DNA from 4 places in the Planococcus chinensis genome. Region 1 is predicted to be linked to each of the others. Evidence: riboswitches for the same ligand, from Rfam matches in the RefSeq annotation. Region 1 holds a riboswitch; each other region holds the start of a gene.
What was found. Region 1 has a riboswitch for S-adenosylmethionine ahead of ACFSDB_RS08145 (transporter substrate-binding domain-containing protein). Riboswitches for the same ligand answer to the same signal wherever they lie in the genome.
Positions count from the first base shown of each region.

Region 2: linked by a shared signal. The riboswitch ahead of ACFSDB_RS09785 (MetQ/NlpA family ABC transporter substrate-binding protein) and the one ahead of ACFSDB_RS08145 (transporter substrate-binding domain-containing protein) in region 1 are both predicted to bind S-adenosylmethionine.
Region 3: linked by a shared signal. The riboswitch ahead of ACFSDB_RS07375 (methionine ABC transporter ATP-binding protein) and the one ahead of ACFSDB_RS08145 (transporter substrate-binding domain-containing protein) in region 1 are both predicted to bind S-adenosylmethionine.
Region 4: linked by a shared signal. The riboswitch ahead of ACFSDB_RS10695 (methionine ABC transporter ATP-binding protein) and the one ahead of ACFSDB_RS08145 (transporter substrate-binding domain-containing protein) in region 1 are both predicted to bind S-adenosylmethionine.

Region 1 covers NZ_JBHUFW010000005.1:98,525-106,338, forward strand. Annotated here, with positions in the region: gene ACFSDB_RS08120 (hypothetical protein) at 1-127, shown strand, start outside; gene ACFSDB_RS08125 (VOC family protein) at 296-796, opposite strand; gene ACFSDB_RS08130 (hypothetical protein) at 1,112-1,825, shown strand; gene ACFSDB_RS08135 (YcxB family protein) at 1,988-2,503, opposite strand; gene ACFSDB_RS08140 (oxidoreductase) at 2,711-3,643, shown strand; SAM riboswitch class I at 4,345-4,449, shown strand; gene ACFSDB_RS08145 (transporter substrate-binding domain-containing protein) at 4,584-5,429, shown strand; gene ACFSDB_RS08150 (amino acid ABC transporter permease) at 5,488-6,171, shown strand; gene ACFSDB_RS08155 (amino acid ABC transporter ATP-binding protein) at 6,187-6,936, shown strand; gene ACFSDB_RS08160 (hypothetical protein) at 7,183-7,692, opposite strand.
Region 2 covers NZ_JBHUFW010000005.1:451,798-459,611, forward strand. Annotated here, with positions in the region: gene ACFSDB_RS09780 (acyl-CoA dehydrogenase family protein) at 1-1,024, opposite strand, end outside; gene ACFSDB_RS09785 (MetQ/NlpA family ABC transporter substrate-binding protein) at 1,072-1,899, opposite strand; SAM riboswitch class I at 2,033-2,160, opposite strand; gene ACFSDB_RS09790 (FAD-dependent monooxygenase) at 2,567-3,733, opposite strand; gene groL (chaperonin GroEL) at 4,624-6,255, opposite strand; gene groES (co-chaperone GroES) at 6,458-6,742, opposite strand; gene ACFSDB_RS09805 (CPBP family intramembrane glutamic endopeptidase) at 6,939-7,730, shown strand; gene tatC (twin-arginine translocase subunit TatC) at 7,749-7,814, opposite strand, start outside.
Region 3 covers NZ_JBHUFW010000004.1:1,014,756-1,022,569, forward strand. Annotated here, with positions in the region: gene ACFSDB_RS07365 (glycoside hydrolase family 32 protein) at 1-263, shown strand, start outside; gene ACFSDB_RS07370 (tol-pal system YbgF family protein) at 821-1,855, shown strand; SAM riboswitch class I at 1,943-2,051, shown strand; gene ACFSDB_RS07375 (methionine ABC transporter ATP-binding protein) at 2,124-3,137, shown strand; gene ACFSDB_RS07380 (methionine ABC transporter permease) at 3,127-3,798, shown strand; gene ACFSDB_RS07385 (MetQ/NlpA family ABC transporter substrate-binding protein) at 3,818-4,636, shown strand; gene ACFSDB_RS07390 (iron-containing alcohol dehydrogenase family protein) at 4,652-5,734, shown strand; gene ACFSDB_RS07395 (hypothetical protein) at 5,992-6,246, shown strand; gene ACFSDB_RS07400 (hypothetical protein) at 6,409-6,720, shown strand; gene ACFSDB_RS07405 (DinB family protein) at 6,869-7,366, shown strand; gene ACFSDB_RS07410 (hypothetical protein) at 7,406-7,693, shown strand.
Region 4 covers NZ_JBHUFW010000007.1:148,177-155,990, forward strand. Annotated here, with positions in the region: gene ACFSDB_RS10665 (acetyl-CoA C-acetyltransferase) at 1-1,097, shown strand, start outside; gene ACFSDB_RS10670 (acyl-CoA dehydrogenase family protein) at 1,286-3,067, shown strand; gene ACFSDB_RS10675 (arsenate reductase family protein) at 3,393-3,749, shown strand; gene gcvH (glycine cleavage system protein GcvH) at 3,828-4,208, shown strand; gene ACFSDB_RS10685 (toprim domain-containing protein) at 4,282-4,620, shown strand; gene ACFSDB_RS10690 (thioredoxin family protein) at 4,627-4,938, shown strand; SAM riboswitch class I at 4,987-5,091, shown strand; gene ACFSDB_RS10695 (methionine ABC transporter ATP-binding protein) at 5,170-6,195, shown strand; gene ACFSDB_RS10700 (methionine ABC transporter permease) at 6,188-6,856, shown strand; gene ACFSDB_RS10705 (MetQ/NlpA family ABC transporter substrate-binding protein) at 6,906-7,733, shown strand.

The DNA.
Region 1 (7,814 bases):
TCACCATCCTTACCATGAATACGACCGCGACGGAGACGGCCACCTTGATTTCCAGGAAAATTACGATGGCGATGACGCCCATAACGATCACAGAGACCACCACAAGCGCCATAACAGACATTATTGAAGTTAAAGGATCGTCTTCCTACAGGAAGATGGTCTTTTCTCTCGCTCCTGGCCAGCCCCTATTCTTTAACGTGTTTGAATCATCTCCCCCTATGCCAAGAAAAGGCCCCCTCTTCGGCGTGTCCACCGGAGAGCGGGCCTTTTTCCAAGCCGCCTTCTTATATTGATTTTATCCCTCGTAAGCCTTTTGCAATTCCGAAAGCTCCAATTTCTTCATCTGCAGCAACGCGCGCATCACCCGGTCCGCTTTAGTGCTATCCTCATCCATCAGCATTTCATTCAGCTGGACGGGCACCACTTGCCAGGACACGCCGAACTTGTCCTTCAGCCATCCGCAGACCTGCGCGCTTTCGTCACCGCCTGCCGTCAGCTTGTCCCAGTAATAATCCACTTCTTCCTGGGATGTACAGTTGATGATAAAGGAAACGGCTTCATTGAACGTGAATGCGTCTCCGCCATTCATGGCCGTAAATTCCTGGCCGGCAATCTGGAACTCGATCGTCAGCACCGTCCCTTCCGGCATGCCATGGATTTCAAACCCTTCTTTGGAGTACCGCGTCATCCTGCCGATTTTCACGTCTTGAAAAATGGAAGCGTAATACTGCACTGCTTCTTCCGCTTGGGTGTTGAACCAAAGATTCGGTGTGATTTTCTGGATTTTAGGTTCCATGACGGTCCCTTCCTTTTTTATAAGAAGCGGCTATGTATTTTCCTCCTCATTCTACACCTCATGGCCCATGAAATCATGCCTGGAAAACTTCAAAAATATATTTAATTAAATATTCAAAATATATAGTATTTTTTTGCTAAATATTATATAATGACGTCAGATATATCAAATTATTATTCATATCAGCCGTAAGAAAGGAGGCCGTGCCTCTCGGTATAGCAGATGGATAATCCAGTTTCTTCTACGCAGATGCCAAGAGAAAAAAAGGCAATTTCCAACGCGAATAAATCCTATAAAAAGAGGGAGAAATTGAAAATGAAAAAGTATCTTATTCTTCTGCTTGCGGCTTTCCTAGTATTCGGGTTCTCATCCGCTACTTTAGCAAGCAGCGATAACCATAACAACGATTCAACGCATGAAAAAGTGACCTATCATAAAGGCGTTACGACAATCGTCACCACCACAAAAACCGTGAAGCATGACAAGATTGTCAAAACGGATAAAAAAGTCGATTACTACACTGAGAAGAAACACAACAAGTCCACATTCAATAAAACCGAAGTGACAAAAACAAAAGAACATCATCCACAGCACGACTGGTATCGCTTCTTGGAAACCGCTACCACTTACAAAATCACAAAACATGAATCATGGGACGAAGTGAAGAAAGTTACGACCTTCACGAAAAAGGTAACACCTGTGAAGATTACTAAGAAAACAGTACGCACTGTCAAATACCACGGCAAACCAGGGCATCTGGGCAAAAAAATCAGTGACGAAACTAAAGTCTATGTCGACAAGAAATTCGGCAAAACAGAAGTGAAAGTCACAAAAGAAACCGAGTTCTTCAAAAAGAACTACAAAACGTACTATGACAAAGAAGTCATCGACGTTAAGAAAACTTACGGCAAATGGATCAAAGACGAAGATTGGAAAGATGACAACGGCAAAGACAAAGATAACGGAAAAGACAAGGATACTGGAAAAGGCAAAGATAAAGGAAAAGGCAAGGGCAAAGATAAAAGCTGACTCTCCGGCATAGAGTGCCACGGTGAAAGCGGACGGCTAGACGAAGAATTGCGGAGAACCGATCCTGTATATAGGGCTTGGTTCTCTTTTTTTTAAGTCTTGCGGATATTATTGGAACCAACAAAAGCCGCAACCTCTTCAATAAGGGGCTGCGGCTTTCGTTTATTCCGATACGATTTTTTCTTCTAGAAAACGCTTTATGCCTTGGCTGTCCTCCAGGTTTCGTTTCGGGATGATGAATGCGCTGACGGCACTGACATACAAATAGAAATTCGTTTCGTCTTCCCCCATCCCTTCAATGCCATGCCAGAAAACTTTGCTCTCGCCTGCCGGGCCCGTTTCATGGATGCCTTCTTCGTTAAAGAATAAAGTATGTTCTCCGAAAGCGCCATCGTTTTTGCCTTCCTTGATCATTTTGCGGACGCCATTTCGGACGAGCCTTAAATAGTAGGCTGGGTAAACCATTACCCAAAAGATGCTGATTACGACGAAGGTGATAAAAAGGCCAACAAGCGAGACGTTTATAAGGTCCGCAAAGATGAATGGTACCATCAGAAAGAGGATAGGCCCTAGAAATCGTTGGATTGTCATTGATTTTTTCGCCGTTTTGGAATTTTTTATATGGTAGACGTTGAAATCGAGATAGGCTTCTTCGTCAAGTGAGTAGGTGATTTTCAATGGTTCGCACATCTCCTTATGTAAATATAAAACTTCTCTAATCATAACCAGTGAAAGAGCTTTAGAATACAATGATTTTCCGTTATTTTTATTAATAAACCGCATTCAACTTTTATGGCGCTTCTGCATTCAAAGCCTCCTCTTCCATCCGATTTTATTCGATAACCTGGTTTTTGCCGCTGCATGTTATAATGCTTTCTGAATCCAATGCAGGAAATTTCAGAATCGGGAGTTGATCGTGTGGAACAACAAGACCTGGCCGGAAAAACGGCCATTATCACAGGCGCCAATAGTGGCATCGGGCTGGAAGCGGCAAAAGTGCTGGCAGGGCGCGGCGCGCGGATTATCATGGCGGTGCGCAGCCAGGAAAAAGGCGAAGGGGCGCGAAGTGAGATTCTCCGGCTTCATTCACGGTCGCTCGTTGAAGTGATGCAACTGGATGTGGCAGACCTTGAAAGTGTCCGGTTCTTTTCGGAACACTTCCGGAGCCGTTTTGATTCGCTTGATTTGCTGATCAACAATGCCGGTGTCATGATGCCGCCTTACACGAAAACGAAAGATGGGTTCGAGCTGCAGTTCGGCGGCAACCACCTCGGCCATTTCGCGCTGGCGGGCCTTCTTCTCCCGCTGCTCGAGGGAACGCCGGGATCGCGCATCGTCACCATCGGCAGCCTGGCTCATAACCGCGGGGCCATCGACTTCGGCAATCTTGATGGCTCGAAAGGCTATAAAGCGAAGAAGTTCTACAATCAAAGCAAGCTCGCCAATATGCTGTTTGCGATGGAGCTCGACAAGCGTCTGAAAGCGAACGGCTATCAGACGATCAGCGTCGCCTGCCACCCCGGCGTTTCTGCGACGAACATCTTCAAGTTCGGCAAGCGGGACGCACCGGCATTTTTGAAAAGCTATGCCAACCGCTTCCTGCAGCCGCCGGAAATGGGCGCGCTCGCGACTGTCTATGCGGCGACCATGCCGCACCTGACCGGCGGTGAATATATCGGCCCGGACGGCAAAGGCAACCGCAAAGGATTCCCTGCGCTCGAGCTGCCACACCCTTCAGCGCTTGACCGGGCAGCGGCGGAAAAGCTGTGGTCCGTGTCGGAAAAACTGACCGGCATCGTGTTCCCTTTCGACAAATAAAAGAAGCGGGAGAAGAAAGCAGGGCTTTTCTTCTCCCGCTTTTTTGGGTTTCAATATTGTCGAATTTTGTTGAACGAGCTTAACTGGCCGCTGAACGAGCGCAATTTTTTTTGAGCGAGCGTAACGCCTTCGCGAAAGAGCGTAAGCGGCCCACGAACGAGCGTAAATTTCTCTAAGCGAGCATAAACGACGAATGCCAAAAGAAAGTGCGCTTTTCGCGGCGCGAAAAGCATGAAACCAAGGGTTTGGGTTCTGGATTTGGTGTCGAATTTTGTTGAACGCAAATAACCGGCCCGCGAACGCAAATAAAACTTTTTAAGCGCAAATAAATCTTCTTGAAAGCAAATAAAATTTTTCAAACGCAAATAAAATTGCCTGAAAGCAAATATCGCGAAGGCCTATTCTTTAAGGCGCGTTTCTGCGCAAAAAAAATTACGTTTACACTCCGAATTCGGCCAGTCTTCTGCCGCATCCATCTTCTGCCAAGGATGCCCTGGCCTGACTTCTCACCACGCTTTACGAGTCATTTCCGAGCATCTTTAACCCCTTTGGCGCATGCCGTTCGATCAGCGAACTCCTCCATTTATTTGTAAGGGCTTTCATTTTAAAATTAAAATATTTCCAAAAAAATCGCTTGAAAATTCTGTTGACGCCTCCTCTAAACGGTGGTAATCTTACCGTTATAGCTGAATAGTGATTCGTTCTTATCATGAGAGGTGGAGGGATTGGCCCTGCGAAACCTCGGCAGCGGACTCGGAAACGAGTACTGTGCCAAATCCAACAAGCAGAAGCTTGAGAGATAAGAAGAGCAGGACATTTTTGTATTTCAAATGCCAACCTCTTCTTATGGAAGAGGTTTTTTGTTTGCCCAAAACTCATGAGAAGCTGCAATTCTGTAAAGCTAAAACCTAGTAAACTGATATGAAAGGATGGTTAAAAAATGAAAATTAAACACAGCACTTTATTCGTTTTATTGATTGCAGCAATCGGTTTTTTGCTGGCAGCTTGCGGCAGTGAGGAATCGAGCAGTTCGGCTGTCGCTTCTGAAGACAAAGCCCAAAATTCTTGGGAGCGGATCGAGGAAGCCGGCAAAATCGTTGTCGGAACCGAAGGGCTTTATTACCCGATTACATACCATGACGAAACGACAAAAGAACTGACAGGGTATGACGTGGAAGTCGCCCGCGCGTTAGGCGAGAAACTGGGCGTCGAAGTCGAGTTCAAGGAAATGGAGTTTGATGGCTTGCTTCCGGCTCTGCGGAATGGGCAGATCGACATTGCGGCCAATGATTTTGCCGTTACCGATGAACGCAAAGAAAAATTTGATTTCACCGTGCCGATCAAGCATTCTTACGGCTCTGCGATTGTCCGGGAAAGCGATAACTCCGGCATAGAATCTGTGGAAGATTTGAAAGGCAAGAAAGTTGGCGGTTCGGCGACCAGCAATTACGCGAAGTACGCACGCGAGCAAGGCGCGGAAGTGATCGTCTATACCGGTTCTGACACGGTCCTCCCCGAAATCGTCAACGGCCGCGTGGACGCGACGCTGAACGATTACCTCGTATTGAAGCGATCGCTCGAACAATACGACAAGCCCGGCCTGAAACTTGCGGAAGACGTGAAGTTCTCATTCAGCAGCAGCGCGATCGTCCTGCCGAAAGACAGCCCGGAACTGAAGGAAAAAATTGATGCTGCACTGGAAGAACTGCTCGCTGATGGAACGCTCAAGGACTTGTCCATCAAATTCCTCGGCGACGATGTTACCCAACCCCTGGAAAAAGAATAAACCCTTCGGGAGCCTCCGGGTTCCCTATCCATACATAATTACGTAAAGGAGTCTTCAGATGGCCGACTTTAAATGGGAGTATCTTTTTAATATCGAAATTGCGCTGGACTCCCTCCCCTACATTTTATTGGGAGCGCGGGACACCGTACTAATTGCATTGATCAGCATGTTTTTCGCACTGGTCTTCGGCTTGTTCGTCGCCCTTGCCCGCATGAATAAATTCAAATTGCTTTCATTCACCGCCCGCTTGTTCATCTCGTTCATGCGCGGCACCCCGCTGCTGGTGATTTTATTCATCCTATACTTCGGGCTGCCGATGGTCGGCATCGAGATGAAGCCGCTGACCGCCGCCATCATCGGCATCAGTGTCCATTTCTCCGCCTACACGGCGGAAATCATCCGCTCTGCCATCTCGTCGGTCGCCAAAGGCCAATGGGAAGCAGCCGAAACCTTGCGCTTGAGCTACTGGCAGACGATGCGCCGGATCATCCTGCCGCAAGCGACGCGCATTGCGCTGCCGCCGCTGTCGAGCGTCTTCATGGACATCATCAAAGGGACGTCGCTGGCAATGGTCATCACGGTGTCGGAACTGTTCTACCGCGCCAAAGTCATCGTCGGTCAGACCTATGAAAGCTTGACGCTGTATATTTTGGTCGCCCTGATCTACTGGGGGCTGTGCACAGTCGTCACCTTGCTGCAAGACTACCTGGAGAAAAAGGCGAACCGCTATGTCACAACCTGATTGGAGGGAAAATGCATGATCAAAGTGGAAAACTTGAGCAAGAAGTTCAATGACAACGAAGTGCTGAAATCGATTTCGCTCCAGATCCAAAGAGGCGAAGTCGTCAGTATCATCGGCCCTTCCGGCTCCGGGAAAACGACGCTGCTGCGGTGCTTGAACCTGCTCGAAACCCCTTCTGCGGGTTCGCTGCAAATCAACCAGGTACATGTCGCGTTCACCGGGAAAGCGCCGAGCAAAAAACAGAAAACCGACATCCGGCAGTATTCCGGCATGGTCTTCCAGCATTTCCACCTGTTCCCGCATAAGACAGTCATTGAGAACATCATCGAAGCACCGCTCATCGCACAGAAACGGGACAAACGGGAAGTCATTGCGGAAGCCGAAGCGCTGCTGGCAAAAGTCGGACTGCTCGCCCATAAGGACCAGTATCCCGAGCAATTGTCAGGCGGCCAGAAACAGCGCGCCGCCATCGCGCGGATTCTCGCGCTGAAGCCGGACCTCCTGCTGTTCGACGAACCGACCTCCGCGCTCGATCCGGAACTTGTCGGCGAAGTGCTGACGGTCATCCAGGAACTCGCGCGGGAAGGCCAGACGATGGTCATCGTCACCCACGAAATGGACTTTGCCCGCGACGTGTCGGACCGCGTCATCTTTATCGACGGCGGCCATATCGTCGAACAAGGAAAACCAGAAGACATCTTCACCCGACCGACCGAAGTACGCACGCAGCAATTCCTGCAAAAAGTGCTCCGCCGCGGTGCATGAACGACTAGGACTGTCCAAAAAGGCTGCTGTCCATTGCGGCGGACGCTTTCCGCGGGCTTGCGCCGAACTAACTCGGACTGGCGTCCGAGTGGATTTCGGCACTTCGCTGTCCCGCTGGAGTCGCCGCCTCCATTCCCATCAGCTGTCAAAGAATAAGGAAAAGGCCAGAGGAGAAAAGCGTTGCTTTTTCTCCTCTGGCCTTTTCGTTTTAGGCTTTTTAGACCTTTTTTATCGCTTATGTATGCCTTAGCTTTTAAATTCGTGTTTCCACGGTCCGTCGATCATGGCTTCTGTTATCCGGACAAGGGACCAACTCAGTACAGGAATCCCGATGATATATTTATAAGCCCTTACGGTGGCCGGATCTTTTAGGAAGCCAGAATCAGCCAGTAAACTAATGGCCTGAACAAGCGTAAGGGCCATAAAAAACAGAATTCCTACAATTAATATTGCATTCGACAGAAATTTTAACGGCTCGATATCTTTTGTAAGGAACGCATACAAAACAAAACTCATAAAATAAGAAACGGCAATCCACTCTGCCTGCATAACAGCTGACAACAAAAAAGCGGCTGCTGCCCATATCACTATATGGGTCTCGGCGTCTTGTTCTTCCGGGCGCCTCCCTCTTCTGCGCGACCGGCTTCTTTTGATTTTTTTAAATCTGGGGATTCTTGTCCGTGCGGAGCTCTTCTTCTTTTTTGAATCTCCCAACATGCCACCATCATATCCGCCGCTTCCCCACTCTTCACTCATTCTCTATTCCTCCGTTTATTCGATTGAAGCATGTTCTGTACCCGTTCCGAACTGCTGATGCGGGTTCTAATCTTCTGCTTCAATTATACCATGAGCAAAAATGCCGAAGAATCCAAAAAGCC
Region 2 (7,814 bases), 350 kb from region 1:
CACCCGCTATCCTCATTGCTAAATCAACAATAATGACTGCTGAATTGGTGACAGCTACTTTTACTGCTCCCAATTCCGGCGTCATTTTTGATTTTTCTTCTCCATTTGACTCATCCCACTTCTTAGCTACAGAATATAGAAAATGCCTTGCTCTTACTAATTCCAATTCAATCTGGCCAATCTTTTGCTTAACAGTCGGCAATTCTATGATTGAACCGGTGATGCTATTTGGCGAGTATTCTTTTGCAAAACTGATTGCATAATCCTGTGCTGCTTGTGCAATTCCGAGGTAGCATGCTGGAATATGAAGTAACCATCCAGCTGCCCGTTTTTGTCCAGGTTCAAGAATTTCGACTAAAGAGTCTTCCGAAACCTTAACGTCATTTAATATCAAATCATGACTCCCGGTACTTTTCATCGCTACACTATCCCAAGTTTCTTCTATTTCTACTCCCGTTTTTGATTTCGGAATGAGAAAACATCCAATTTCTCCTGTCTCTTCAATCACCGCTGTTACGTTAAAATAATCTAGAACTGGAGCCATTGTCGTAAATGTCTTCCTGCCATTAATAACCCAATACCGCCCATCCTTTTTAGAGGTCGTGGAAGGTTTCCCTCCTCTTGTCGGGCTTCCTGTTTGTTTTTCTGTAGCGGCATTATTGATTAATGCTCCATTTTCTTTTACATCGTCAAACAAAGTTTTTTGTACGGAATCTTTCCATCTATTTGTTTCTCCCAAATCTTTGATGATCCCCATATGCCAGCCGATCGACAACCCAGTTGATCCATCTGCCTTACTAATAACTTCTTGATAACGTAGTAATTCATATAAGGAAATCCCTTGTCCTCCATATTTAGTGGGAATCGTCAATGCAGGATAATTAATATCCTTTAAATCTTCAATATTCTCAAACGGAAATCTTCCTTCAAGATCATTTTGAACTGCTCTTTCTGAAAAAGAGGCGACCGTATTTGTTAATATATGTAGACGTTCTTCAAAGGTCTTAGCTGCTATGAGATCCATGTCCACTTCACCTCTCTCTTCTAAATTACGAGTATATATTCAGTTTATTAATTCCAAGCTTCTAGCATAATAAACCCGTCATACTCTTCATTGGATTCAATATATTTTTTAAATTCGTCTGATTCATATGCTTCTTTTAGATCTCTCGCCCATTCTGTGTCCTCATTCTCTTCTTCGATAGATACAATGATCCGATGCTGTTCAGGTGTATTTTCAATTTTTAAAGCATCTGTAATTTTTCTATCCGGGGCACTTGCAATATAATTACCATTTACTATTCCGAAGTCAATATCCTGAAGTGACACAAGAATTTGAGCAGGGTCTAAGACTTTAATGTCAATGTCGTAATCGGCTGGTTTAACACCACTAAGGTTAAAATCAGTTACATCAGCACCATCTGCGACAGTCACCCACCCTAACTCCTCAAGAATATTTACTGCCCTTTCTTGATTTACCGGATCATTCGGTACCCCTACTGTCGATCCATCTTTCACTTCATCCAGTGAACTATGATGTTCAGAATATAACCCTTGAGGAGCACTCGGCACATAAACAATACCTGTCATATTCATATCTAGTTCATCATTGATCCCTTCCATATAGGCTGTACTTTGAAAGATACTCGCATCAATTGAACCTTCTTTCATAGCCGGATTTAATTGCATATTCTGAGAGAATGTTGTCATGTCAACGGTGTACCCTTTCTCCTCTAAGATAGGCAAGATACCTTCTTTGAATTGTTGTTCATAAGTGCCGACTCCAAAACCGACTTTCACTTCTTTTTTATTTTCTCCTGAGGCTTGGCTCTCATCGCCACATCCCGCTAATAACAAAGCAACCGAAATTCCTAATGCACTACCTAAAAGCTTTTTCATCACTCATCTCTCCTTATTTATAATTCCTTCTAAAACCCAAAGCTTCTTTTCGGTCTTACTCCCATTCTCTCAAATTTATTTAATAGAAAAGAGCCCCTCTCAAAAATAAGAAGAGGGACTCTCGAATCGGCTCTTCTCATCTTTCAAGTGCATGGATATCGCACCTGCTGGATTTGGCACAGTTTCAAATCGGAATGTTTTCCAATTAGATCCGCTGCCGAGGCATCAAAGGGCCAGTCCCTCCACCTCTCTAGATAAGAATTAATCTCTATTCAATTTTTAATACTTAGTAATTTGATATGATTAATAAGATAACATATGAATAATTGCATTACAATACTTCACAGTAAATTCATTTACTATTTCGTTTATATAAGAACAGCAGAAATTATGTTTTATCTCTTTTGATTCTACTTAATATAATCCAAAAGAAAAAAAACTCCTTCTCGTATAGTGAGAAGGAGTTTTTTGAAGTTGCTGATGATATTACATCCTGCCGCCCATATCAGGCATTCCCTCCATTGGTGAAACTGGTTCCGGGATGTGTGCTACGACTGCTTCAGTCGCTAGGGAAAAACGATTTGACGCTTATTTCCACATCGTATTCTTGTACTGAGCAATAAACAAATCTGTTATTTTTCTCTTCGTGCTAATTCAATATGGAACATTATTTTGGCACTCTAATGCTTTTGAATTTCAGAAAGTTTCTAATGATTGGCATGACTGATGCACGCATCGTTATATCTCGAAACATTAATTTCCATTTCGACTCTGGCAAAAAGAAACTTGCAAATTGGCGAGCTGATTTCTGGATTTTAGTTACTTGGGGAACCATTAATGAATCATACTCAGAAAGAGCTTTTTTAATATCATTTTTTGATTCGCCTAAGCTACGGGCTAATGTGTAGGCCCCTGCCATAGCTAACGATGAGCCTTGCCCTGCAACTACAGATACACAACCGCAAGCATCACCTACAAGTGCCACACGCCCTTTTGTCCATGTCGGCATTTCAGTTTGAGCAACGTCATCAAAATAAAAGTCAGTTGCCTTCTCGCTTTCCTGAAGAAGACCAGGGACTACCCAGCCCATATCCCCGAAGTTTTTCTTTAATTCCTTCATTCCCTCTTGATGTGAGTAGTGTTTTAGTGAGCTCCCCTTACTTGAAAAAAGGAAAAATGTTGCTATCCGATTTCCCCTTATAGGATATATACTAACTTGTCGTCCAGGCTCAGTAATCGTATCAAATGTATGATCAATTTTATTATATTTGGATGTTTTATCAAATGTAAATGCCACCGTTTGATACCCCATTGAATGAACATAATTTTCTTCTGCACCAAAAACAAGTTTTCGAACTTTTGAATGTATGCCATCTGCTCCAACTAACAAATCACAGTTGAGTTTTGTGTCGTTTGAAAGCTTTACGAGGATTCCCTCCTCATCTTGTTGCAGAGATTCAATCGTTGTACTATTTGTTACTGGTACTCGATCTTTTATGCGCTCATAAAGTACCCGTTCTAAATCTCCCCGCATGAAATTAAAGTGGCGGTCATTTAATAATTGGCGTAACGATTGATACTTTAGAGAATATTTAGTTGTTCCGTCAGTTCTTTTAATATTGAGTGCTTCAATAGGATAATGAATCTTCTCTAGTTCTTTGAGTAGACCCATTTTTTCGGCAACGTCATATCCAGCTCCAAAAAAGTCCATCATGTAACCCTCTTTTCGAAGCCCCGGAGCTTTCTCAACTATTTGAACCGTGTAGCCTTCACGCTCTAATTGATCGGCTAAAGTTAAACCCGCAATACCCGCACCTACAATCAGAATTTTCATTATATACCCTCTTTTCTTTTATAATCCGGGTTTTGAGTCTTCAAATTTCCCTAAAAGATAAATTCGATCCGAGGTTCAAGTTCAATTAGAAATTAGCCATAATTCATTTGATCACCGTAAACATAAAGCATCACCAGCCTCATCGCAGCTCCATACACAGCGATACTTGCTTCCTTACTCTCAACACTCGAAAAAAATCCGAGTGTTCTTCAATAGAGGAATAGTAATTATAGATGGTTCCGACTCCTGCCAGAGCTTGTTTAGCTATTTCAGAAATCGCAATCAGTTGAAATCCTTTATTAGAAAAGAATCACTGGCTACTTTGATAATCTTGTTTTGAATTTGTAGATGATATACTAAATCGAACGGTTAGAAAATAAAAATAGCTCAAGTGGGTAACACAGTAGTTAACGCGAATCAACTAAAGGAGTGTCCCTAAATGAGCTTTGTTCATATCGTACCACGGGAAAGCATGGTAATCGAGAGTTATTGCTCGGAAGAGAAGCCGCTGTCTTACATCGTTAGGAATTGAACCGTAGCAAGAGTACGATCAGCTATGAGCTGAAACGCTGTAACTTTGAATTTAAAGTACTGGCGTTGTTCCCCTTCTCCTGACACTCCATGAGAAAACCTTTAACGTGATTAGAAGTCATAGTTTTAACGTTCAGAACACCATTTCTATGATAGTAATCGATGAAGCCGCCTAACAATACTTTGTAATTCTAAATATTACTCTTAGTAGTATTGTTAAATTTATGGACTTGTAAGAAATCTTAAAATGCAAATTTAACTAACAAAAAAAGACTACCTCCTTTTAATTCAGGAAGTAGTCTTTTAAATACAAACTATTTATAATCTAGACAGCTTCTCAAAATTGAGAAACTTTAAATTTACATCATGCCGCCCATGCCACCCATATCAGGCATTCCGCCCATTGGTGAAGCTGGTTCCGGGATGTCTGCTACGACTGCTTCAGTTGTCAGGAACATCGCTGCAACAGAGGCTGCGTTTTGTAGTGCTGAACGCGTCACTTTTGTTGGATCGACGATTCCTTGCTCAAGCATGTTGACCCATTGGCCGTTTGCTGCGTTGAAGCCGATGCCGACTTCTTCAGATTTCAGGCGGTGAACGATGATGGATCCTTCAAGGCCCGCGTTTGTTGCGATTTGGCGAACTGGCTCTTCCAAAGCGCGAAGAACGATTTTGACGCCTGTTGCTTCGTCGCCTTCTGTAGAGTTCAGAAGTTCTTCGACTTTATTGTATACGTTGACAAGCGCTGTACCGCCGCCTGCTACGATTCCTTCTTCAACTGCTGCACGAGTTGCGTTCAAAGCGTCTTCAATGCGAAGTTTGCGCTCTTTCAACTCAGTTTCAGTAGCCGCTCCGACTTTGATGACTGCAACGCCGCCGGCAAGTTTCGCTAGGCGCTCCTGCAATTTCTCTTTGTCGAATTCAGAAGTTGATTCTTCCAATTGGTTGCGGATCTGTGTTACGCGGGCAACGATTTTCTCTTGGTCGCCAGCGCCTTCAACGATTGTTGTGTTTTCTTTCGAAACGACGACTTTAGTTGCGCGTCCAAGCTGAGCGATGTTCGTCGATTTCAGCTCAAGGCCAAGATCTTCCGTAATCACTTCAGCGCCAGTCAAGGCAGCAATGTCTTCAAGCATCGCTTTGCGGCGATCGCCGAATCCAGGAGCTTTAACAGCCACTGCATTGAATGTTCCACGAAGTTTGTTCACGACAAGTGTTGCCAATGCTTCGCCTTCTACGTCTTCAGCAACGATCAACAACGGCTTGCTTTGCTGAACCACTTGCTCAAGTACCGGAAGGATTTCCTGGATATTGCCGATTTTCTTGTCTGTCACAAGGATGAACGGGTTATCAAGAACCGCTTCCATCTTGTCTGAATCCGTCACCATGTATGGAGACTGGTAGCCGCGGTCGAATTGCATCCCTTCAACCACATCAAGTTCCGTTGTGAAGCCGCGTGATTCTTCCAAAGTGATAACGCCGTCGTTGCCGACGCGCTCCATCGCTTCAGCGATCAAGTTGCCCACTTCAGCGTCGCCGGAAGAAATCGCCGCAACTTGTGCAATCGATTCTTTGCCTTCGATTTGCTGGGAAACAGCTTTCAAGCCTTCAACAGCACTTTCTACAGCCATTTCAATCCCGCGGCGGATGCCGACAGGGTTCGCGCCAGCTGTAACGTTCTTCAAGCCTTCACGGATCATAGCCTGCGCAAGGACCGTTGCAGTTGTCGTACCATCACCTGCGATGTCGTTCGTTTTAGAAGCAACTTCCGCCACCAATTTCGCACCCATGTTTTCGAATGCATTTTCAAGCTCGATTTCTTTTGCGATCGTTACGCCGTCATTCGTGATGAGGGGTGAACCGAATTTCTTCTCAAGCACCACGTTGCGCCCTTTCGGCCCAAGCGTCACTTTCACTGCATCTGCCAATTTATCAACACCGCGCAGCATCTGGCTGCGTGCATCTTCGCTGAATAAAATCTCTTTTGCCATATTAAGTTTCCTCCTCTATCAATTGGAAAATATAATTTTAAAAGTTCACTGTAAGGTTTATTACTAAATGATATGGAGTAACGCAGCGGAGACTCCCGCGGGACAGCGCAGTGCCGAAATCCACTCGGGCGCTAAGCCCGAGTTAGTTCGGCGCAAGCCCGCAGGAAAGCGCAGCTGCGTTACGGAATATCATCTTGTGCTATTAGCCTAATACAGCCAAGATATCGTTTTCGCGTAGGATCAAGTATTCCTTGCCTTCGTATTTAAGTTCAGAACCTGCATATTTCGAGAAGATGATCCGGTCGCCTTCTTTGACGTCCAGCTCAGTGCGCTGTCCATTGTCACGGATGATTCCGTTGCCTACAGCGATCACTTTGCCTTCCTGCGGTTTTTCCTGCGCTGAACCCGGCAGTACAATCCCGCTTGAAGTTTTCTCTTCTGCTTCAACAAGCTCGATGATTACGCGATCTCCTAGTGGTCTTAACAATTGAAACACCCTCCTCAGATTATCTAAATATTCTACATTAGCACTCTCACTCTTTGAGTGCTAACCCACTTCTCAGTTTAATAAAATCACCTGTCATTTGCAAGTCAAAACATTCTACTTTTTTAAATCTTTGCGGTTGGGAAATGAAAGTTCTACAATAGAGGGAGCAAGCTAATTATGAGAGGAATTTAATTTAATGAAAATAAATTTTAAAGCCAAGGCCGACACCGGCCGCTACGGCAAAAGCAAAGTGAGCCTCAGCGCGAAGCGCGGAACGAAGAAAACGCCGCTTTACATCCTGCTGCTGTTTATCGCCGTCCAATTGTCACCGGTTTTATTCATCACACCGACCATGGAATATTTTATGGGCCAAGGCATGACCCGCGCCGAGGCGAAGCTTTCCACTTCCGGCTGGCTCATTGCGGCCTCGATGGGCATCGGGTTCATTGCCGCAATCATCCTGATCCTGCGGGATAAACGCTTTTTCGATATCTGGAAAGGCAAAAAAGCCGGCCCGTTCGCGGCGGTCGGCTGGGGGCTTCTCGGCTTCCTGCTGCTCTTAGTCGGGCAATCGCTCGCTGCCATGATCGAGATTGCGATCGGCATCGAGCCGGGCTCCGAGAACACGATGGGGCTTGTGCGGATTGCGGAAGCCGTGCCATTGACAATCCTGGCCGTGGTCCTTTTCGGGCCGGTCCTTGAAGAGCTGGTTTTCCGCCGCGTCGTTTTCGGCTCGCTCAACCAGACGACAAACTTCTGGATAGCGACGTTGATCAGTGCACTGGTCTTCGGCCTCGTCCACATGGAATTCACGCACCTGCTGCTGTATTTTACAACCGGCCTGATCCTCGCCTTTTTGTACCAGCGGACGAAGCGCATCATCACACCGATCATTGCACATATCCTGTTGAACGGCTATGTCATGCTCATCCAGCTGAATATGGAGAAAATCCAGAACTTCCTCAAGCAGATGGAAAATCTCCAATAGAAAAAAGCCTTCCCCGAATCAATTCGGCGGAAGGCTTTCTTGTTGTTCTTCAATGGCGACTTGCTGTTCGCCTTTCAGGAACTT
Region 3 (7,814 bases), on a different contig from region 1:
TGACGTTGGTGCGCAAACGATTTCTAGACGGCATGGTAGAAAACCGAAGCTGTTTTTTGGAAACACTTGAGGAATTGCATATATTCCTGGATACGAGTGCCATTGAAGTTTTTGTCAATGGAGGGGAGGAAGTGTTCACGGCCCGTTTTTTTGCGCTCGCAACGGATCTTGATGTTTTCTTTACGGCCGACGGGCATGTGGAGTTATTGCTTGAAAAGTGGAATCTGCGAAATCCTAAGCATTTCATGAATCATTCTGTTTAAAACTGACGCCTTCGTTTTCCGTTAAAGAAATGTATCTGGCAAAACAAAGCATTGGATTCTACAAACCAATTCATCTAAACATTTTGTTCTTCATTTTTAATTACACAAAATGTACGGCAAGGAGAAGCGGAAGTCGGATGAAATGATTTTTTCATTGCTGCAGACTAGCGGTTATATATATTCTTTAAATCAAATCGCATAATTAAATGTCCTAAAGCATAGAAACCGGCAGTTTATGGCATTGTGTCCAAACCTCTGCCGGTTTTATAGATTTTATTTGAACAAGCACGCATGCCTTGTTTTGCCAGTAGAACGGTCCTTAGACAATTCAATGAAGGTCGACAAGAAACTGAAATTCAAAAAATAAATTCCTTTTACAAAAAATTAATAAAACGCATATTGTGTATCGAATTAAGGATTGGTATCATGAAAATGATATAACTTTGTTAGAAATGTAAAATATATCTTAATAATAGTATTTGTACCGCAATTATATTATCCCACCATAACATTTAGCAAAGTTATACAGCGGTCTTTTTTTATTTAGGGGGAAGAACATGCGATATCATGACATAAGTTTGGATGAACTAGAAGAATTGGAGCAGGAGATTCACTTTCAAGCTGAAAATACCCAAGGGGATTTGGATTATTCCAAGATTGAACTTTATGATGCAATGCACAACCATCTTAAGCTATTAGCGGCGGAAGATGCGGATTATGCCCATTACTATACATACATCCAGCAGAAACTGATCAATTATCTGCTGTGCTACTGCGGCCAGGCGGCATCCAACGATGCCAATAAGCGCTATGCAGCCGAACAGGCTATGAAAAAAGTGCTGCAATACGACCCGGTGAATCCGCTAGCGGCATACCGCCTGGGCGGGCTGTTCCACCAGCAGCATATGCACGCCGAAGCTCTTTGCCAGCTGCAGCAAGCGCTGGATAACCAATCCCGTTACCCGGAGAACGCCTATCAACTGAATGCCGATCAGGTCAAGCGTGCATTGCAGCACATGTCGAGCAGCTCGTTGCATATCGGCAGCCGGGCGTTTGCGGCAAGTTCCGTTTCTTCAACTGCACTTGATAGCGCAGACTTTTCGGAAATGTTCACAGAACTCTGCCGCTGCACGGATGAACTCCGGAATTCCGCTTACCGTATCCTTTCGGCGGATGAACATGTTCAATGCGGGCATGCGCAGGTTGTTGCAGCTATTGAAAAGGATCCGAAAGACACCATTATCCTTTTTTTCAACACGGACGGCCCGGAATTGATCTATAATGGCATCCGCGAAAAATTGCCAGCTGCCCATGCGTTCCTGCTCAAGCATTTATTGCTGCATAGCTGTGCGGAAAAACCAATGAAGCCACTTGATGCCAAAGCGTATTTTTTGGATACGCATGTGATGACAGGCGTGACGGGTCCGACATTCACCAAAGCCGTTGAGGGAATGATGCAGGCATTGCGGGAAATTGAAATTCCATCAGCGATTTGCCGGGCCGATGCCGGAAATCAGCCGGCCTATTATTTCAACGGGACATCGGCGTATATGGTCATTGGCAGAGTGGACGAGGAATTGAATTTCGGTTGAATAAAAAATAAAAATTTTAAAAAAGCTTTGACAGCGGGCTGAATGTTCTTTACTATTGGGTACAAGCTAAAAACAATTACATATGGAACATTATCAAGAGAGACCGAGGGACAGGCCCTATGACGTCCAGCAACCTCCAGAGCGATCTGGGAAGGTGCTAATTCCTGCAGAATGAATCTATTCTGAGAGATAAGCCTAATCCAATTCGGTGCCTCTTTCTTAATGGAAGAGGCGTTTTTTATTGGCCTAAAAAGGAGGGAGCACCGCCATGATCAGCATCACGAATCTTTCGAAAGAGTACCAGACGAAAAAAGGCACCGTCACGGGTGTGGACAATGTCTCCCTAACGGTGGAGGCAGGCGAAGTATTCGGTATTGTCGGCTACTCGGGAGCGGGGAAGAGCTCTTTGCTCCGCTGCATGAACCTGCTCGAGCGCCCAACAAGCGGCGAAATCAAAATCGACGGCGTGGACCTTACCCAATTGAAAGGCGAAGGACTGCGGCAGTCGCGTTTGAAAATCGGCATGATCTTCCAGCATTTCTATTTGATCAGCCAGAAGACGGTCACTGAAAACATCGCTTTTGCCTTGAAGGCGGCAAAACTGCCGAAAGCGCAAGCGGCCGAACGGGTTGATGAACTGCTTGAGATGGTGGGCCTATCCGACAAGAAGGATGTCTACCCTTCGCAGCTAAGCGGCGGGCAAAAGCAGCGCGTCGGCATTGCCCGGGCACTTGCCAACAATCCTTCAGTGCTCCTATGCGACGAAGCGACATCGGCGCTTGATCCGAATACGACATTGTCCATCCTGCGGCTGTTGAAGAAAATCAACCGGGAATTGAACATCACGATCGTTCTGATTACGCACGAGATGAATGTTGTCAAAGAAATCTGCGACCGGATGGCTGTGATGCAAGGCGGAAGGGTGATTGAAGAAGGTGAAGTTTACGACCTGTTTTCCTCGCCCCAGACGGCATTGACGAAGGAATTCATCTCATCGGTCGTGTCTTTTGATGTACCGGCCCCGATACTAGCGGCCTGCACCGGGAGCGTCATCAAAGTACAGTTCAAAGGCGCAGTCGCCGGCGAAGGCGTCATTACGGACACAGTTCAGCATTTCGATGTCAAAGGCAACTTTCTTCATGGATCCATCGAATATATCCAGGAAAAACCGCTTGGCCTGTTCCTGATGGAAATCCAGGGCAGACCGGAAAATATCAGCCGGGCCATCACTTATATGGAAGGCCGGGGCGCAACTGTGGAGGTGATTGGAAATGGGCTTTGATTTTCAGCATATGATGGAATTATGGCCGGACATTTCAAAAGCGTTCGGCGAAACTTTGTATATGATCGGCATCTCCTTGGCAATCGCCATCATCATCGGCTTGCCGCTCGGCATCGTTCTTTTTGTTACCGACCGCGGCCTGTTTCTCGAGAACCGGTTCGTCAAATCGGTCTTGGGGTTCATTGTCAATATGGTGCGTTCCATCCCATTCATCATCCTGCTGGTCGCGCTGATTCCGCTGACAAAGCTGCTGGTAGACTCTACAATCGGCCCTGCTGCAGCCAGCGTCTCGCTATCGGTTGCCGCAATTCCATTTTTTGCCCGCATCGTCGAGACCTCTTTGCGGGAAATCGATAAAGGCGTCATCGAAGCGGCTGTCGCGGTCGGCGCCACGCCGTGGATGATCATCAAGGATGTGCTGCTGCCGGAAGCGAAGACAGGCCTTGTCCAGGGCGTCACCATTACGATCATCTCGCTGGTCGCTTATTCAGCCATGGCAGGCGTCGTCGGAGGAGGCGGCATCGGCGATTTGGCAATCCGCTTCGGCTATTACCGCTACGACAACACGATCATGATCGTCACGGTCGTCATTTTGATTGTTCTCGTCCAAATCCTTCAGCAACTCGGGGATTGGACGTCAAAAGCAATAGACAAACGATAGAAAAGGGAGAGAAACTTATATGAAAAAGATTGCCTTACTAGCTGCACTATTCGTACTGCTCACACTGCTTGCTGCTTGCAGCGGGGAAGAATCCAGCGCCGATTCCAAATCCATCAAACTGGGCGGCACTGCCGGGCCATACAGCGATATGCTAAACGAAGCGTTCAAACCGGCGCTTGAAGAAAAAGGCTATAAAGTGGAAATCGTTGAATTCAGCGATTACATCCAGCCGAACAATGCTTTGGATAACGGCGACCTCGATGCCAACTTGTTCCAGCATTCCGTTTATCTTGAAAACTTCTCAAAGGAAAACGGCATGGACTTGACGGGGCTGATTACGGTGCCAACTGCACCGATGGGCATCTACTCGAATGTGTTCGGTTCGCTTGAAGACATCAAAGACGGGGCGACCATTGCGATCCCGAATGATCCGGTGAATGCAGCCCGTACGTTCCTGGTCTTGCAAGACAACGGCTTGATCACACTGGATCCGGCAGCTGAAGAACTGACCGTATCCGAGAAGGACATCCAGACGAATACGAAAAACCTGGTGTTCCAGCCAATCGAAGCGGGCGGCTTGCCGCGGGCAGTGGAAAGCTCCGATTTGTCAGCGGTTCCGGGCAACTTTGCACTTGCCGCTGATATGGATCTGCTGGATGCACTTGTGCTTGAAGATATGCCTGACCGCTACCGCAACCTGGTGGCAGTGAAAACCGAAAACAAAGACACCGAGCTCGCCAAAGATTTAGTGGAAATTGTGGAATCATCGGAATTCGAAGCGTTGATCGATTCGGATTTCAAAGGCTTCGGCAAACCGGAATGGATGGCAACGCGCTAAGGGAGGAGATCTTTTGTGGAAGACATCATTGTAAAAGGCGCACCGGCTGAATATGTCTGTCGAGCACGCGTCCTTGATAGCTTGGAAGAGAAACTGCTCGCAAGAAACATCAATAAGGCGTTGATTTTGACCGGGACTAAATCATGGGAAGCGCTCCGTCCGTTTTTCCCAGCGCTGGAAAAAGTCGAAACCGCTTTTGAACTGTATCAGGGGGAATGCTCTCTGGCAGAAATTGCGCGGGTCAGCGATATCGTGAGAGCTTTAGGAGCGGAGGCCATTATCGGAGCAGGTGGCGGAAAAGTGCTCGATATTGCGAAAGCTGTCGCTCACGAAACCGGAACCGCTTTGGTCCTCGTTCCGACACTCGCTTCGAACTGCGCTCCATGGACGCCGCTCAGCGTCATCTATACGGAAGAAGGGACGATGACGCATTATACGGTCTTCCCGGAAAGCGTCGACCTGCTGTTAGTGGAACCGAAGGTATTGCTCGGTGCACCGGTTCCGCTGCTGGTTGCGGGCATCGGCGACACTATCGCAAAATGGTACGAAGCCGATGTGCAAATCATCCGGTTCAAGAATCCGCAAATTGCCTTGAAAATTGCCCATTACACCGCAAAGCTTTGCGCCGATGAAATGTTCGAATATGCAGAAGCAGCCATTGGAGATGCAAAAAAGGGCCGTCTGTCAGAGGCATTCGTCAGAGTGGCGGAAACCATCATAATGGTCGGCGGCATGGTCGGCGGTTTTGGCGACAAATTCGGCCGTACAGCTGGCGCGCACTCCATCCACAATGGCATGACCATCGCGCCGGAATCCCATACAGCGCTCCATGGCGACAAAGTGGCATACGGCACATTAGTGCAATTGCTGCTTGAAGGCAAAGGGGCTGAAGCGGAAAAACTGAAAGAGTTTTATAAAAAAGTCGGATTGCCGGCCTCATTAAAAGAACTCGGGATTCCCGGAAAATGGATTGAGGAGATTGCGAATCATGCTACGCGTGACGAAGAAACAATCCATGTGCTGCGCACTGAACCGATTGAAGCTGCTGAAGTCGCCGCAGTCATGCAGGGGATCGAAGATAGCTTGATCGCCCGATAAAAAGGGATATTAGGCTGCATTCGACAACGAATAGAGCCATAGAAAGAACGCCCGCAAAAGTGCCGGACACTTTTCGCGGGCGTTCTTTCTATGATAAAGGAACAATTTCAGGAACCAGGCGTCAGCTTTAGCACATAAGGCTGTGATCCAAGGAGGTGGATTTATTTCTTTTTAGGAAGTCCATTGATTGACTGTGGTATGGTGAATTTATGAATTCGGGTTGACCCGCATCGATTCAACCGGAAAGGGTGTAACCGTTGCGAAAATATTTAGGGTTCGTTTCTATTTTGATCCTATTAGTTACTTTCCTGATCCTGCAGTCGCTTGTCGGAAAGTACATTGGGCAATGGTGGATTTTCTTGATAGTTGCCGGGTATTTATCGGCCGCCATTGTTTCTTTCATGAGTTCCAGCGGGTTTTGGAAAAAAGCGTCAACGCTTGTCCTGATTCTGCTGCCGGTGGCGTATTTGCTATATCTGGGGATTTTTATGCTTGGCCTGCACGGTTTATAAGCAGTTTTTTCAAACGGCAAACGGGAATACCGGAAGGGAAATTTGGCTTTCAACGGAAATATGTGAGATGGTAATGCTAGCTTCATAAGGTAAATCATTATTGCTGCAATAAAAGGTTATTTACTGCTTCCTATCGAAATTTTGTAATAGGAGGTGGAGGCAATGGAAAAAGAGGCATATTATTTTTTGCAGTTAAGCACATCCGGCCAGCGGGAATCGTGGAAGTTCAATCAGAAAGAGGATGCCCTGCATGCATACCGGGCGATTGTAGAAGAGTTCGGCCATTATGAGCACGAAAACAAAAGCGGCAAAAAGCGGGACGAAGACCGAGTGCACTTGAAAGTGGCCCGCGCCCGTGAAGAAAAAGCGCAAGGCGAAACCGATACTTTCGCTCCGGAAGCGTGGTTCAAGGCAGACGCCTATCCGCGGATTTTGGATTGGGCCAACAGGCATATCGGAGAAGAAGAGCAATAGCAAACGTTCAACGGGCGGCAGCTTCGTGGAAAAATCCATCCGGCTGATTGTCTTTTCCACTTTTAAAATCACTTGTTATTAATCTTTGAATGAGGCAATTCAAAACTTCACTAAAGGTTTCTTAAGCCTGCAGCAAAGGAGTTTCCATATGACAGAAACCAAACTGCTTGTGCAGTTCCAGAAAGATCTTTGCCGTTATTCAGATGAACAGCTGAAATTCATTTCTTCACCAGGGGTCTGGTCTGTCGGGCAAATGTATGACCATCTGATTGTTGTCGCCCACGAATACCTGGATAACCTGGAAACTTGCTCCCGGTCAGCTGAAGATCAGCCGCTCGGAAAAACGGAATATGGCGAGAGATTATTCAAAAACGGTGGTTTTCCGCCTGTTAAAATCAGATTGCCGGATGAACTGAATGCGCCTCCGGACAATTCGGGCAGCAGGACAGACTTGAACGAGCGGATGGAAGAATTGATTCGGCGGATGGCCCGTTGGGAAACGGAGCTCGATGCCATCGATCCGCACACCAAAGCACGGCATGGCGGATTCGGCTGGCTGAATGCGGAGGAATGGCTGAAGTTGGTGGAAATGCATTTCCGCCATCACTTGCGGCAAAAAAACGAGCTGGATAGCTATATCTTTTGACATAAAAATATCTTTACAGTAAAGAAAGCGAGAGATTGGATGAAATTTTGGCAATGGATTGAACTGGATAACGAAATACAGCACGGTAAAACAGCAGACGGGCTGAGCTACTGGAAAAAAGATATCCATGGATGGAACGATAACAAGACCTTGTTGGATGCAACTTCATTGGTTAGTGTGACCACGGTTGAAACTGATGGAACAGAAGACATTGAATTTAACATTAATTATAGCCGTCCTGAATTGCATGGAGATTTAATGATTGGAAAACTTGTCGACCAGGCTAAAAAGGATTTGGCTGAGGCTGTCCGTTTAAGCTGTTTGTGACTAAAGACGATGCATGAAAAACACATAACGTTATCACTTTACCGCTAAAGCAGCCGAACAGGCTGCTTTTTTATTTCTACTTAATAAAAGCTTATGGCCACCTTAAAAGAGCAAAGCATAG
Region 4 (7,814 bases), on a different contig from region 1:
GCCCGGATGATTTCGGGGCACTGGTTGTACGGGAAGCATTAAACCGGGCAGGATATGACGGCCCGATAGATGATTTGATTATGGGATGCGCCATGCCGGAAGCGGAGCAGGGCATGAACATCGCCCGCAATATCGGGGCGCTTGCAGGACTCCCGGATACAACACCGGCGGTTACAGTCAACCGGTTCTGTTCATCCGGCCTTCAATCGATTGCCTATGCAGCGGAAAAGATCATGGTCGGTTCAGCCGAAGCGGTCATCGCCGGAGGCGTCGAATCGATGAGCATGGTGCCGATGATGGGCAATGTCATCCGCCCGAACGCGAAACTGGCAGAAACAGCTCCCCAGTATTATATGAGCATGGGGCATACCGCTGAACAAGTGGCGACACAATATGGCGTCAGCCGGGAAGACCAGGATGCATTCGCCGTCCGTTCGCACGAACGGGCAGCAGCTGCAATCGCAGCCGGAAAATTCGACGAAGAAGTCGTTCCGGTCGAAGTGACTAAGCGCTTTGTCGACGAAAACAATAAGTACCAGGAAAAAACCTTCATGTTCGAAATGGATGAGGGCGTGCGCCACGGCACGAGCATCCAGACATTGAATAAATTGCGCGCGGCATTTTCTGCACGCGGTTCAGTAACGGCGGGGAATTCCTCGCAAACATCGGACGGCGCAGGCGCGTTGTTGGTCATGGACCGGGAGAAAGCGGAAGCACTCGGCTTGAAGCCGATTGCGAAATTCCGTTCATTTGCAACAGGCGGCGTGCCGCCGGAAGTCATGGGAATCGGCCCGATCGTAGCCATTCCGAAAGCATTGAAAATCGCAGGCCTTTCGATTGAAGACATCGATGTTTGGGAACTGAACGAAGCTTTCGCTTCCCAGTCGCTCGCAGTTGTCCGCAACTTGGGCATCGATATCGACAAAGTGAACTTCAACGGCGGCGCCATTGCACTTGGCCACCCGCTCGGCGCAACAGGTTCGATCCTGACCATCCGCATGATGAGCGAATTGAAGCGCCAAGGCAAACAGTTCGGCGTCGTGACCATGTGCATCGGCGGCGGAATGGGCGCAGCCGGCGTCTTTGAAATGCTGTAATAGCTTATACTTTTTTCACATGAATCTTAGATGAATGAGTGGAAGGCGGCGACTCCTGCGGGGCAAGCGTGAGTCCTGAGACCCCGGAGGGAGCGAAGCGACTGAGGAGGCTCAGGCCACGCCCCGCGGAAAGCGTCCGCCTGGAGCGATTTCATCTCTATAGAAACAATAACTAGGAGGAATTCACAATGGCAGAAGAAAAAACATTGATCAAAGGCGGCAGTTTCCTAATTGAAGAAGCGGACCTTTCACGGGTTTTCACACCGGAAGATTTCACAGAAGAGCATAAGATGATTGCGAAAACGACGGAAGACTACGTGAACACAGAAGTCATGCCAGTCGTCGAGAACTTGGAAAACCATGAATTTGAACATTCCGTCCGTTTGTTGAAATCGGCTGGAGACCTGGGTCTTTTAGGCGCAGATGTGCCGGAACAATACGGCGGCCTTGGGCTTGATAAAATCGCCTCTGCTTTGATTGCTGAAAAGATGTCGAAAGCAGGCGGCTTCGGAATTACGCACGGCGCACACGTTGGAATCGGTTCATTGCCGATCGTGCTTTTTGGAAACGAAGACCAGAAACAGAAATACCTTCCGCGCCTAGCGACAGGTGATATGATTGCAGCATACGCGTTGACTGAGCCGAGCTCAGGATCCGATGCACTTGGTGCGAAAACAACTGCCCGTTTGAACGAAGCCGGAACGCATTACGTCTTGAACGGCGAAAAACAATGGATCACGAATGCCGGCTTTGCGGATGTCTTCGTTGTCTACGCGAAAATCGACGGGGAAAAATTCTCGGCATTCATCGTAGAGCGCGCGTACGACGGCGTTTCGGTCGGACCGGAAGAAAAGAAAATGGGAATCAAATCTTCTTCTACCCGTACATTGATCCTTCAGGATGCGCAAGTGCCTGTTGAGAACTTGTTGGGAGAAGCAGGGCGCGGACACGTCATCGCGTTCAACATCTTGAACATCGGCCGCTACAAATTGGGCGTAGGCACAATCGGCGGAGCAAAATATGCGATGGAATTGACCATCCCTTACACAAACCAGCGCCAGCAGTTCAAGACGCCGATTTCATCTTTCAACTTGACGCGCGAAAAATTGGCCACAATGGCTTCGCAATTGTATGCCCTTGAAAGTTCTGTTTACCGCACAGTCGGCTTGTTCGAAGACCGCATGAGCGGCTTTACGGATGAGCAGCACGCAGACGGCAAACTGGTGGCTGATTCGATCGCTGAATTTGCAGTGGAATGCTCCATGAACAAATTCTTCGGAACAGAGACGCTTGATTATATCGTTGATGAAGGCGTTCAATTGCACGGCGGCTATGGCTTTATGGCTGAATATGAAATCGAGAAAGCGTACCGCGATTCACGCATCAACCGGATCTTTGAAGGAACGAATGAAATCAACCGCCTGCTGGTGCCGGGCACTTTGATCCGCAAAGCGATGAAAGGCGAACTGCCATTGTTCGAGCATGCCCAAAAACTCCAGGAAGAGCTGTTGATGATGATGCCGGAAGAAATCGGCACAGAAGCATTGGCCCAGGAGAAATACTTGGTGCGCAACGCGAAGAAAATCGCGCTTTTGGCGGCTGGCCTAGCGGCACAGACCTACGGAGCGAAGCTTGAGCAGGAGCAGGAAGTGCTTGTGAACATCGCGGACATCGTCAGCAACGTCTTTGCAATGGAATCAGCAGTTTTGCGCACCGAAAAAGCGATCGCGGCTTCTGGCGAAGAAAAAGCGAAACAGAAACTCCTTTACACGCAGATCTATTGCCAGGAAGCATTCGACAAAATCGAAAAAGACGCAAAAGAAACGTTGCTTGCAGCTATCGAAGGCGACAACCAGCGCATGATGCTTTCTGCATTGCGTAAATTGACGCGCTCGACGCCTTACAACGTCATTGCGAAAAAACGCGAAGCGGCCGTTAAATTGATCGAAGTTGAAAAATACGTCGTGTAAGAATTTTTGAAAACGCAGCTCAGGCTGCGTTTTTTCTTTTGTTCAATTTCTATGGCAGATGGAGAGTAGTAAGGCATGAACAGGCATTTTCGGTCGTATGCTCATTGAAGTACGGAATGCGCTCATAGAATCTGTAAAAGCGCTCATAGGATTCCGAAAGCCGCTCATAAACCCTCGAGAACCGCTCTTAGAGAATGAAACGTTCAACTTTTTATAGAATTAGTAAATCATCCAGCTTAATGATTACAGGCACACCGCAAATGGACACTTTTCTCCATTCGACCGGCTAGATGAATTTTGGTAAGCTTGAGGAAAAGGGGGTTTTATTGTGATTACGTATTATGCTTATCCAAAATGCACCACGTGCCGCAACGGAAAGAAATGGCTTGATGAAAACGGTGCCGATTATCGGGAGATCAATATTGCCGAAGCGCCGCCTTCTAAGGAAGAGCTCCGCAAAATCTACAAAGCCAGCGGCATCGAACTGAAGAAGTTTTTCAATACGAGCGGCATCAAGTACCGCGAGCTTGGGCTGAAGGAAAAATTGCCGGAAATGGGCGAGGACGAACAGCTGGAATTGCTTGCTGGCGACGGGATGCTCATCAAGCGGCCGCTTGCATGGGACGGGGAGAAAACGACGCTTGGCTTTAAGGAAGACGTCTATGAAAATACCTGGAAGTAGCGCCATACATTTCTTGTGTTTCCCAAATGTTTATGTCAAACTAAAGGGGAGCAAACTACATAATTTGGAGGGTTTTCGATGAGCACACCACAAGAACTTCGTTATTCAAAAGAGCATGAATGGGTAAAAGTAGAAGGCGGTACAGCACGTATTGGCATTACTGATTTTGCACAAGCCGAATTGGGCGATATCGTTTTCGTTGAATTGCCGCAAGTTGGGGACGAACTGAAAAAAGACCAGCCTTTCGGAAGCGTTGAATCTGTAAAAACCGTATCGGAACTTTACGCGCCGATTAGCGGCAAAGTGGTTGAAGTGAACGCTGAGCTGGAAGACAGCCCTGAATTTGTCAACGAATCTCCTTACGAAAATGCGTGGATGGTGGTAATCGAATCTCCTAGCGAAGCTGAAGTAGGCGAGTTGATGACAGCTGAGCAATATAAAGAAATGATCAACGAGTAATCTCAAAGCGCCTCTTTTTGGCGCTTTTTTTATACAGATTTTCTTTCATACCGATCTAGTGAGGTGTTGGCTTATGGAAAAAGTAATCGTGGTGGAAGGGATCAGCGATAAGTCGCGGATCGCGCCGCTCATTGCAGAACCCGTGACGATTCTTTGCACAAATGGTACAGTAAGTGCATCGAGGCTTGAAGAACTGCTGCTGCCATATGAAGGCCTGGACATCATCATCCTGGTCGATGCGGACAAATCAGGAGAGAAATTGCGGAAATTGGTGAAGCGCGAATTTCCCGAAGCCCGGCACTTTTACATCAGCCCGAGCTTCAAGGAAGTGGCGGCCACGCCGATCCGCAACTTGATCGATGTTCTGATTTCAGCAAACGTTCAAGTCAATAAGTTATTAGCTGAGGGATGAAACAAAATGGAAGAATGGACACATAAAGAATGGCTGAAAGAAAAGAACACGAAAACGGTTGCCGCGTTTTATTTGTACACGCCGATGTGCGGCACATGCCAAGTTGCTTCGAAAATGCTGGATGTGGTCGAAGAGCTGTTGCCGGACATGCCGATGGGCAAGGCAAACTTGAATTTTGTGCAGGAAATAGCTGAACTCTATCAAGTGGAGAGCGTGCCATGCCTGCTCTTGACAAAGAACGGCGAGCTGGCTGAAAAGATCTACGCGTTCCAATCCGTGCCTTATTTATATGGAAAGTTAAAATCTGTTGACGTATAAAGTGAAGCGTGGTAAATTGAATTTCTGAAATCAATTAAATATCGTCAACTCTTATTAAGAGTGGTGGAGGGAAGTGCCCTATGAAGCCCGGCAACCGTCATGAAAATGAAATGGTGCCAAATCACACAAAGCAATAGCTTTGGAAGATGAGAGATCGGTTTACTTTTAAAGTTACCCTTCTGCTCAAATTTGCGCAGAAGGGTTTTTATTTTGAGGCGGGAGTGTTTAGGAATGATCGAATTAAAACAATTATCGAAAGTGTTCGATACCGGCAAAGGTTCATTGACCGCAGTGGACGGCGTGGACCTGTCGATCGGCGACGGCGAGATCTTCGGCATCATCGGCTATAGCGGCGCCGGGAAGAGTACATTGATCCGTTTGCTGAACGGGCTCGAAAAACCGACAAATGGTTCTGTTGTTATCAACGGGCAGGACATCACGAATATCAGCAGCGGTGAGCTGCGGAAAGCGCGCCAGAAAGTCAGCATGATTTTCCAGCATTTCAATTTGCTATGGTCGCGCACCGTCAAGGAGAACATCGAGTTCCCGCTTGAAATCGCCGGCGTTCCGAAAGAGAAGCGCGCAGCGCGCGTTCAGGAACTGGTGGAACTCGTCGGCCTCGGCGGACGGGAAAATGCTTACCCGTCCCAGTTGTCAGGGGGACAGAAGCAGCGCGTCGGCATTGCACGCGCACTTGCTAATGAGCCGGAAGTGCTGCTGTGCGACGAAGCGACGTCTGCACTCGATCCGCAGACGACGGACTCGATTCTGGACTTGCTGGTGGACATCAACAAGCGCTTGGGGCTTACGATTGTGCTGATTACACACGAAATGCATGTCATCCGGAAAATCTGCCATCGCGTCGCCGTCATGGAAGGCGGCCGGGTCGTAGAGATGGGCGATGTGCTCCGCGTCTTCCAGGCGCCAAAGGAAAACATCACCAAACGATTTGTGGCGCAAGTGACGGATACGGAAGATTCGCAAGAGACGATCAAGCACCTCCGCGAGTTGTATCCGGAAGGCGTGCTGGTAAAACTGGTCTTTGTCGGAGATCAGACAGAGCAGCCGATTTTGACCAAATTGATCCGGAAGCATCCGGTCGATATTAATATTGTGCAGGGCAATATCGCCCATACACAACGAGGAGCATACGGAACATTGATTTTGCAGATAAAAGGCTCTCAGCCGGAAGTTGCTGAGGCCATGGCATTCTTGAATGCGGAAGGCGTCCAGACGGAGGTGATGGCAAATGATTGAGTCATTATTCCCGAACGTCGATTGGCAGGATATGTGGGAAGCGACGCTGGAAACCTTGTATATGACGGCCATGTCGACGCTCTTTACATTCGCCATCGGCCTTGTGCTCGGAATCGTCCTGTTTTTGACCGCACCAAAACAATTATGGGCAAACAGCATCGTGAATTGGCTGACCGGCGCATTCGTCAATATTTTCCGGTCGATTCCGTTCATCATCCTGATCATCTTGCTGATCCCGCTTACGAAATTCATGATCGGAACCATCCGGGGGCCGAATGCGGCATTGCCGGCACTGATCATCGGCGCAGCACCTTTCTATGCACGCATGGTGCTGATCGCTTTGAAAGAAATCGACAAAGGCGTCATTGAAGCAGCGCGCTCGATGGGCGCAAGCACATGGACGATCATCCGCAAGGTGCTGCTGCCGGAGTCGAAGCCGGCGTTGATCTCCGGAATTACGGTGACGGCCATTGCATTGGTCGGCTATACCGCGATGGCGGGCATCATCGGAGCAGGCGGCCTTGGCACATTGGCTTTCCTAGATGGCTTCCAGCGCAGCCGCCAGGATGTTGTTCTGGTAGCGACCATCCTGATTTTGATCATCGTTTTTGCCATCCAGTTTGTCGGAGACCGTTTGACGGTGAAATCAGATAAACGTTGATCCAAGAATTCCATAATAAAAAACACCATAGAAAAGGGAGCGTACACACATGAAGAAACTTGTAACAGGAACATTATTGGCAGCATTGGCATTGGCAGGCTGCGGCGCAGAAGAATCCGGCAGCGGCGGATCCGGCGGGGAAGAGTCAAGCACATTGAAAGTGGGAGCGTCCAACGTACCGCATGCGGAGATTCTGGAGCAGGCCCAGCCTATCCTCGAAGAACAGGGAATTGAACTGGAAATCGAAACTTATCAGGATTATATCTTCCCTAACCAAGATCTTGAATCAGGCGAAATTGATGCCAACTACTTCCAGCATGTCCCTTATTTAGAATCACAGATTGCTGAGAATGGCTATGAGTTTGAAAATGCCGGAGGCATCCATATTGAACCGATCGGTGTTTATTCCCAAAAATACAAGTCACTAGAAGAACTTCCGGAAGGCGCGACAATCTTGATGAGCAGCTCTGTTGCGGACCATGGACGAATCTTGTCTATGCTTGAAGCGCAAGGCTTGATCACTTTGGATGAATCGGTGGAAAAAACAACAGCTGAAGTAAGCGACATTACAGATAATCCGAAGAACCTGCAATTTGAAACGGATTACGAAGCGGCGATTCTTGTCCAAATGTATGAGCAAGGTGAAGGTGATGCCGTATTGATCAACTCGAACTATGCCATCGATGCAGGCCTGAACCCAATGGAAGATTCCATCGCTCTTGAAAGCTCAGATTCACCATATGTCAACATCATTGCTGTCCGCAAAGGCGACGAAGACAACGAAAACGTCAAAGCCTTGGTGGAAGTGCTGAAATCTGACGAAATCCAAGACTTCATCCTTGAAGAGTGGGGCGGCTCTGTAGTGCCGGTCGACTAATAAAACGAACAAAGGCCCCTGAATCCGATTCAGGGGCCTTTTGCATTGTGGGAAAGAAGATGGAACTAGGAAAGGGGAGTT